DNA from 3 places in the Allobosea sp. GW821-FHT03A12 genome. Region 1 is predicted to be linked to each of the others. Evidence: predicted binding sites of a transcription regulator. Region 1 holds the regulator's gene; each other region holds the start of a gene.
The links. Region 1 encodes PhoB, which activates phosphate uptake and scavenging genes when phosphate is short. Its sites were predicted from a motif close to TGTCATNNANCTGTCAT; they were not measured.
Positions count from the first base shown of each region.

Region 2: a site for PhoB is predicted at 870-886, ahead of ugpB (sn-glycerol-3-phosphate ABC transporter substrate-binding protein UgpB). Genes of this name have one in related genera too.
Region 3: a site for PhoB is predicted at 1,091-1,107, ahead of AC3WLC_RS31080 (DUF2794 domain-containing protein). Genes of this name have one in related genera too.

Region 1 is NZ_JBYSVZ010000006.1:426,905-429,099, forward strand. It holds gene AC3WLC_RS24415 (GcrA family cell cycle regulator) at 1-322, shown strand, start outside; gene AC3WLC_RS24420 (YnfA family protein) at 400-720, shown strand; gene phoB (phosphate regulon transcriptional regulator PhoB) at 730-1,428, opposite strand; gene phoU (phosphate signaling complex protein PhoU) at 1,569-2,195, opposite strand, start outside.
Region 2 is NZ_JBYSVZ010000006.1:198,266-200,460, reverse strand. It holds gene AC3WLC_RS23260 (fumarylacetoacetate hydrolase family protein) at 1-755, opposite strand, end outside; gene ugpB (sn-glycerol-3-phosphate ABC transporter substrate-binding protein UgpB) at 960-2,195, shown strand, end outside.
Region 3 is NZ_JBYSVZ010000013.1:45,987-48,181, forward strand. It holds gene AC3WLC_RS31075 (Bax inhibitor-1/YccA family protein) at 1-557, shown strand, start outside; gene AC3WLC_RS31080 (DUF2794 domain-containing protein) at 645-1,013, opposite strand; gene AC3WLC_RS31085 (peroxidase-related enzyme) at 1,343-1,936, opposite strand; gene AC3WLC_RS31090 (NAD-glutamate dehydrogenase) at 2,115-2,195, shown strand, end outside.

The DNA of each region.
Region 1 (2,195 bases):
CCAGAGCAGTGGCAACGCAGGCCTGACCCGCGGCAACACCGCGCTCGCCCCGCAGTTCGCGCCACAGATCGAAGCCGAAGCCCAGGTCGAACGCGCTCCGGCGCCGGCCGAGGACGTGGTCGTGCCGTTCTCCGAGCGGGTCACGATCATGGACCTGCGCGAATATATGTGCCGCTGGCCAATGGGCGACCCGACCACGCCGGAGTTCCGCTTCTGCGGCGGCCGCAGCGCCACCGGCCTGCCCTATTGCGCCTATCACGCCCGCATCGCCTACCAGCCGGCAGCCGACCGCCGCCGCGACCGCAAGGCCATTCGCGCCTGAGTGGGCGGCATGTTTGGACGCTGAAAAGCCGGCCCTCGTGGCCGGCTTTTTCATGGCTGGAATGAGTGGGAGCGCCCATGACGACCCTGGCGATCTATGCCGCCGCGGCGCTGGCGGAAATCGCCGGCTGCTTCGCCTTCTGGGCCTGGCTGAAGCTCGACAAGCCGGTCTGGTGGCTGCTGCCGGGACTCGTCTTTCTCGCGGTCTTCGCCTGGCTGCTGACCCTGGTCGACAGCCCCGCCGCCGGGCGCGCCTTCGCCGCCTATGGCGGCATCTACATCATGGCGTCGCTGGCCTGGATGGCGCTGGTCGAGAAGGTCGCGCCGGATCGCTATGATCTCGCGGGAGCCGTTCTCTGCCTCGCCGGCGCGGCGGTGATCATCGCCGCGCCGCGCTGATCGAAGCGCTCAGCCGCGCGCAAACGTCTCATCGAAGGCGTAGCCGGCGCCGCGCACGGTGCGCAGCGGGTCCTTGGCGTTGGCGGGCGTGATCGCCTTGCGCAGACGCCCGACATGGACGTCGACGGTGCGCTCGTCGATATAGACGTCGCGGCCCCAGACGGCATCGAGCAACTGCGCCCGCGAATAGACCCGGCCCGGCGCCTGCATCAGGAATTCGAGCAGACGGAACTCGGTCGGGCCGAGATGCAGTTCGGCGCCGGCACGGCGGACGCGCCGCGTCGTACGGTCGAGCTCGAGATCGCCGGCGGCGAGCAGGCCGGCGACATGGCCGGGCTTGGCGCGACGCAGCAGGGCCTGGATGCGGGCGATCAGCTCGGGCAGCGAGAACGGCTTGACGACATAGTCGTCGGCGCCGGTGGCGAGGCCGCGCACGCGCTCGGTCTCCTCGCCGCGGGCAGTCAGCATGATGATCGGCACGCGCTCGGTGTCGCGGCGGGTGCGCAGACGCCGGCAGAGCTCGATGCCGGAGAGGCCCGGCAGCATCCAGTCGAGCAGGACGAGATCGGGCGTATGGTCGCGCAGATGCAGTTCGGCGTCGTCGCCACGCGCCACGCTGTCGACCTCAAAGCCCTCGGCCTCGAGATTGTAGCGCAGCAGCAGGGTGAGCGGCTCCTCGTCCTCGACGATCAGGATGCGTGCAGGCATTACGTCTCGCTTTCGCTCGGAGCCTGTTCCGCAAAAGTGGAAACCACTTTTGCGATCAGAACATGCTCCAACTTTTCAACTGCGCGAATTCTGATCGTTCAGCCGATTCCGGCTGAACGGAAAGCGCGCCGCCCGCCGGTTCAGCCATTGGCCGCCGGCAGGTCGACGAGGATGTTGGTGGTGTCGAGCTTCGGCCGGGTCTCGTCGATGGACTGGCCGGTGACGAGGTAGTGGATGGTCTCGGCGATGTTGGTGGTATGGTCGCCGATGCGCTCGACGTTCTTCGCGCAGAACAGGAGATGCGTGCAGAAGGTGATGTTGCGCGGATCCTCCATCATATAGGTCAGGAGCTCGCGGAACAGCGAGGTGTAGAGCGCGTCGATCTCGTCGTCGCGGCGCCAGACCTCCATCGCCTTCTGCTCGTTGCTGGCGGCATAGGCGTCGAGCACGTCCTTGAGTTGGGCCTGGACCAGGCGGCTCATATGCTCCAGCCCGACCACGGCGCGATGCGGCGGCGAGAACTGGCCGGAGATCGCGACGGCGCGCTTGGCGATGTTCTTGGCGAGGTCGCCGACGCGCTCGATGTCGGCGGCGATGCGGATCGCCGAGATCAGCTCGCGCAGGTCGTTGGCCAGCGGCTGGCGGCGGGCGATGGTCAGCACCGCCTTCTCCTCGACCTCGCGCTGGAGATTGTCGAGGCGCTGGTCGGCGCTGATGATCTTCTGGGCGAGCGCGGTGTCGCGGCGCACCAGCGCCACGGTGGAGTC
Region 2 (2,195 bases), 230 kb from region 1:
TCCTTGGCCTTGCCGAGCAGCAGCGCCGAGCGACCCTCGACATCGCGCAGGTTGACGTCGTTGCCGAGGCTGGCGCCGACGATGCGGCCATCCGAGGCGACGACCAGCACGATCTCCGGCTCGGGATTGTTCCAGCTCGAGGCCGGGTGCAGCCCGGCATCGGCGCCGGTGCCGACCGCCGACATCGGCGGCGCCTTGGTGAAGATCTCGGCGTCCGGCCCGATGCCGACCTCAAGGTACTGGCTCCAGCTGTTCTGGGCGATCAGCACCTCCTTCAGCTTCATCGCCTCGGGCGAGCCGGGCTTCAGCTTGGAGAGATCGTCGCCGATCAGCTTGCCGATCTCGGCCCGGATCGCGGCGGCGGCGGCCGGGTTGCCACGCGCCTTCTCCTCGATGACGCGCTCCAGCATCGACACCGCGAAGGTGACGCCGGCGGCCTTGACCGCCTGCAGATCGACCGGGGCGAGCAGCCAGGGCCTGCCGTCATTGCGCGTGGCGGCCGAGCTGTTGGCGAGCAGGTCGGCCAGCGAGCCCAGGCTCTCGCCATCAGCGGCGCGCAGGGCCGTTGCCGGATCGGTGGTCTCGCACAGGTCTCGCATGGTCGGGAAGGCCGCGGTGACGTCGATCACCGTGTCGCCCTGGAGCTTGACCACCGATGGTCCCGCGAGATCCGGGCGCCAGACCCGGCCGGCCAGCGCGGCGCGGTCGGCATCGGCCGGCAGGGTGTTGGCGGGCGTGAGCGAAAGCGAGGGCATGGCTGATCCAGGTTGTGTGCAGTGTACAGGGCGAGCTGCGAAGAACAGCCGCTTCCGCCGGAAATCGCAAGTGCGCGGATGCGCGTCCACAGCGGGGCGGAAATGTCATCGTTTTGTCATTGAACTGTCGCCCCGGCTTCATGCTAGCTTGCGCACCAACGACAAGAACGCCCGCGTGTATCGGGGGCTGAGAGGGAGCTGATAATGACCTTCAAATCGAAGACCTTGACCGCGGTCGGTGCGTTCGCGCTCGCCGCTGCTTCGCCGGCTATGGCGCAGACCGAGATCCAGTGGTGGCACGCCATGACCGGCGCCAACAACGACGTCGTCGTCAAGCTGGCCGAGGAGTTCAACGCCTCGCAGAAGGACTACAAGGTCGTCGTCGCCTATAAGGGGTCCTATCCCGACACGCTGAACGCCGGCATCGCCGCTTTCCGTGCCGGCAACGCGCCGCACATCATGCAGGTCTTCGAGGTCGGCACCGCGACGATGATGTCGGCCAAGGGCGCGATCAAGCCGGTCGCCGACGTGATGAAGGACGCCGGCGAGAAATTCGATCCGAAGAGCTATCTGCCGGCGATCACCGGCTACTATTCGACGACGAAGGGTGAGATGCTCTCCTTCCCGTTCAACTCGTCCTCGATGGTGATGTGGTATAACAAGGACGCGCTGAAGAAGGCGGGCCTGCCGGAGGCGCCGCCGAAGACCTGGCCGGAGGTGTTCGCAGCGGCCAAGAAGCTCAAGGCCGCGGGCTTCGACAAGTGCGGCTTCTCGACCGCCTGGACCACCTGGGCCAATATCGAGCAGCTCGGCGCCTGGCACAACGTGCCTGTCGGCACCAAGGCCAACGGCTTCGATGGCTTCGATACCGAGTTCCGCATCAACGGCGACCTCTTCGTCAAGCACCTGACCAATCTGGCCGAGCTTCAGAAGGACAAGACCTTCGACTATTCCGGCCGCACCAACACCGGCGAGGGCCGCTTCACCTCGGGGGAGTGCCCGCTCTTCCTGACCTCCTCGGCCTTCTTCGGCAACGTCAAGGCCAACGCCAAGTTCGACTGGTCGAACGCGCCGATGCCGTATTATCCGGATGTCGCCGGCGCGCCGCAGAACTCGATCATCGGCGGCGCCTCGCTCTGGGTCATGGGCGGCAAGAAGGCTGACGAGTACAAGGGCGTCGCCAAGTTCTTCACCTTCCTCTCTGACGTCGACCGGCAGGTGAAGCTGCACACCGAGTCCGGCTACCTGCCGATCACCAAGGCGGCCTATGAGAAGGTCAAGGCGTCGGGTTTCTACAACCAGAACCCCTATCTCGAGACGCCGCTGCTCGAGCTCAACAACAAGGAGCCGACCGACAACTCCCGCGGCGTGCGTTTCGGCGGCCTCGTCCAGATCCGCGACATCTGGTCGGAGGAGATCGAGGCGGCGCTGAACGGCCAG
Region 3 (2,195 bases), on a different contig from region 1:
GCCAGGCGCTCTACCTTTCCCCGCTGAAGTGGGTGGTGATGCTGGCGCCGCTGGCCTTCATCTTCTTCTTCTCGTTCAAGGCCGAGAGCATGAGCTCGTCGACCGCGCGCGCCATGTTCTTCGCCTTCGCGGCGGTGATGGGCATCTCGCTGTCCTCGATCTTCGTGGTCTTCACCGGTGAATCGATCGCCAAGGTGTTCTTCATCACCGCGGCCTCCTTCGCTGGCCTCAGCCTGTTCGGCTACACCACGAAGAAGTCGCTGTCGGGCATCGGCTCGTTCCTGATCATGGGCCTGATCGGCCTGGTGATCGCCTCGGTGGTCAACATCTTCCTGGCCTCGAGCGCGCTCTCCTTCGCCATCTCGGTGATCGGCGTGCTGGTCTTCGCTGGCCTGACCGCCTGGGATACGCAGCGCCTGAAGGAAATGTACCTGTACTCGGACATGGACTCCGAGTCGGCCGCGAAGCTCTCGGTGAACGGCGCCCTGTCGCTCTACCTGAACTTCGTCAACATGTTCCAGATGCTGCTCTCGCTCTTCGGCTCGCGCCAGGAGTGATCAGGGCCGCAGTCTGAGAATCAAGAAGCCCCGGCCTCGCGGCCGGGGCTTTTCTTTTGATCTGACGTCACACGGCGCAGGCAGGAATCAGTTCACCACGCTCAGCCGCTTGTCGAGCACCTTGAGCACCCGGCCGAGCTCGGCGCCGCGTTTCAGGATCAGCCCGGTCGCGGTGACCACCGAATAGGCGCCCTGGCGCCGCGCCAGCGACGGATCCTTGACGATCCGATAGAGCGGCACCTCGGCCGTGCGCCGGAAGACCGAGAACTGCGCCTTGTCGCGCAGGAAATCGATGGCGTAGTCGCGCCATTCGCCGGCCGCGACCATCCGGCCATAGAGGTTGAACAGCTCGTTCAGCTCGCGGCGATCGAAGGTGACGGAAGAGGGCGCGGCAGCAGCCGGAAAGGCGACGACCGCGCCCGCTCGCTGACCTGGCGGAGTTTCGCTTTCGCTCATCACGCCTCCTTTTCGTGGCCGGTGGTGATCCGGCAAGGGATGATGCGCCCGCCCTCCGGCGCTGGCAAGAGTCCCGCAAGACAGATTGGTGACAGGCCCGCCATCCTTTTTCGGGGCCGGGGCGATTGCCATGATTTTGCCGCGCTTGCGCCCAGCGAACGCCCCGTTACGGGGCTCAACTCCGATTCGTTGCTTCGGCGGCCCGGCCTGTCCGGTTCCGGACACGTCAGCCCCCCAGCCCCTCCGGCGCTGCGGCGGGCCGGGCCAACGAGTCGAAGCCAACTCACGGCTGGCGGTTTTCCGCCGGCCGTTTTCTTTTGGCCGGCCTTTTACCTGGACGCACCGTGATACTCGGGATTGGGCCGCATATCGACGGCCGAGGCGATCCGGTTCGACATGTTGAAGAAGGCGGCGACCGCTCCGATGTCCCAGATGTCGCGCTCGCCGAAGCCGGCGGCGCGCAGGACCTGCCGATCCTCCTCCTCGATCTTGTGCGGCTCTTCCGTCAGCTTCACCGAGAAGTCGAGCATGGCGCGGTGGCGCCGCGAGAGCCGAGCGGCGCGATAGTTCATCACCATCATCTCGCCGAGCACGGGATCGCCCGAGAGCTGGCGCACCGCCTGGCCATGCGCCGTCAGGCAATAATAGCAACGGTTCACGCTGGAGACCGCGACCGCGATCATCTCGCGCTCCAGCTTCGACAGTCCGGACGGCGCCAGCATCAGGTCATTGTAGAAGGTGGCGAAGGCCTGGAGCTTGGCGTCGTCATGCGAATAGGCGGCAAGCACGTTCGGGATGTAGCCGAGCTTCTCCTCGCATTTGGCGAAATAGGCCTGCATCGGCTCGGAGAGCTCGGCTCGCGGCAGAGAGAGCGCCATCACGGCGGGCGGAGCGTCCTGCTTGGCAGGCTGTTCGCCCACCATCGCTTTGTCATGCTTCTTCGTCATCTCTGCACTCCTTGCGTCTTTATCCGCGCGGTTCGGACAAGACTTGCCGTTTCCGCGCCATATTGGTGCAATCTGGCTGCTGCGATGCGACGAAAGTTGCAGCCGCCGGTGAGCTATGTCATCGCTTCGGCAAAATAGCAGGGGGAAGACGATTATGGCCAAGCGCGAAGCGAATGCTACGGCGGCTGCCGTCACCGCGATCGAGACGGCTGCTCACGAGCTTCGCGCGACGATG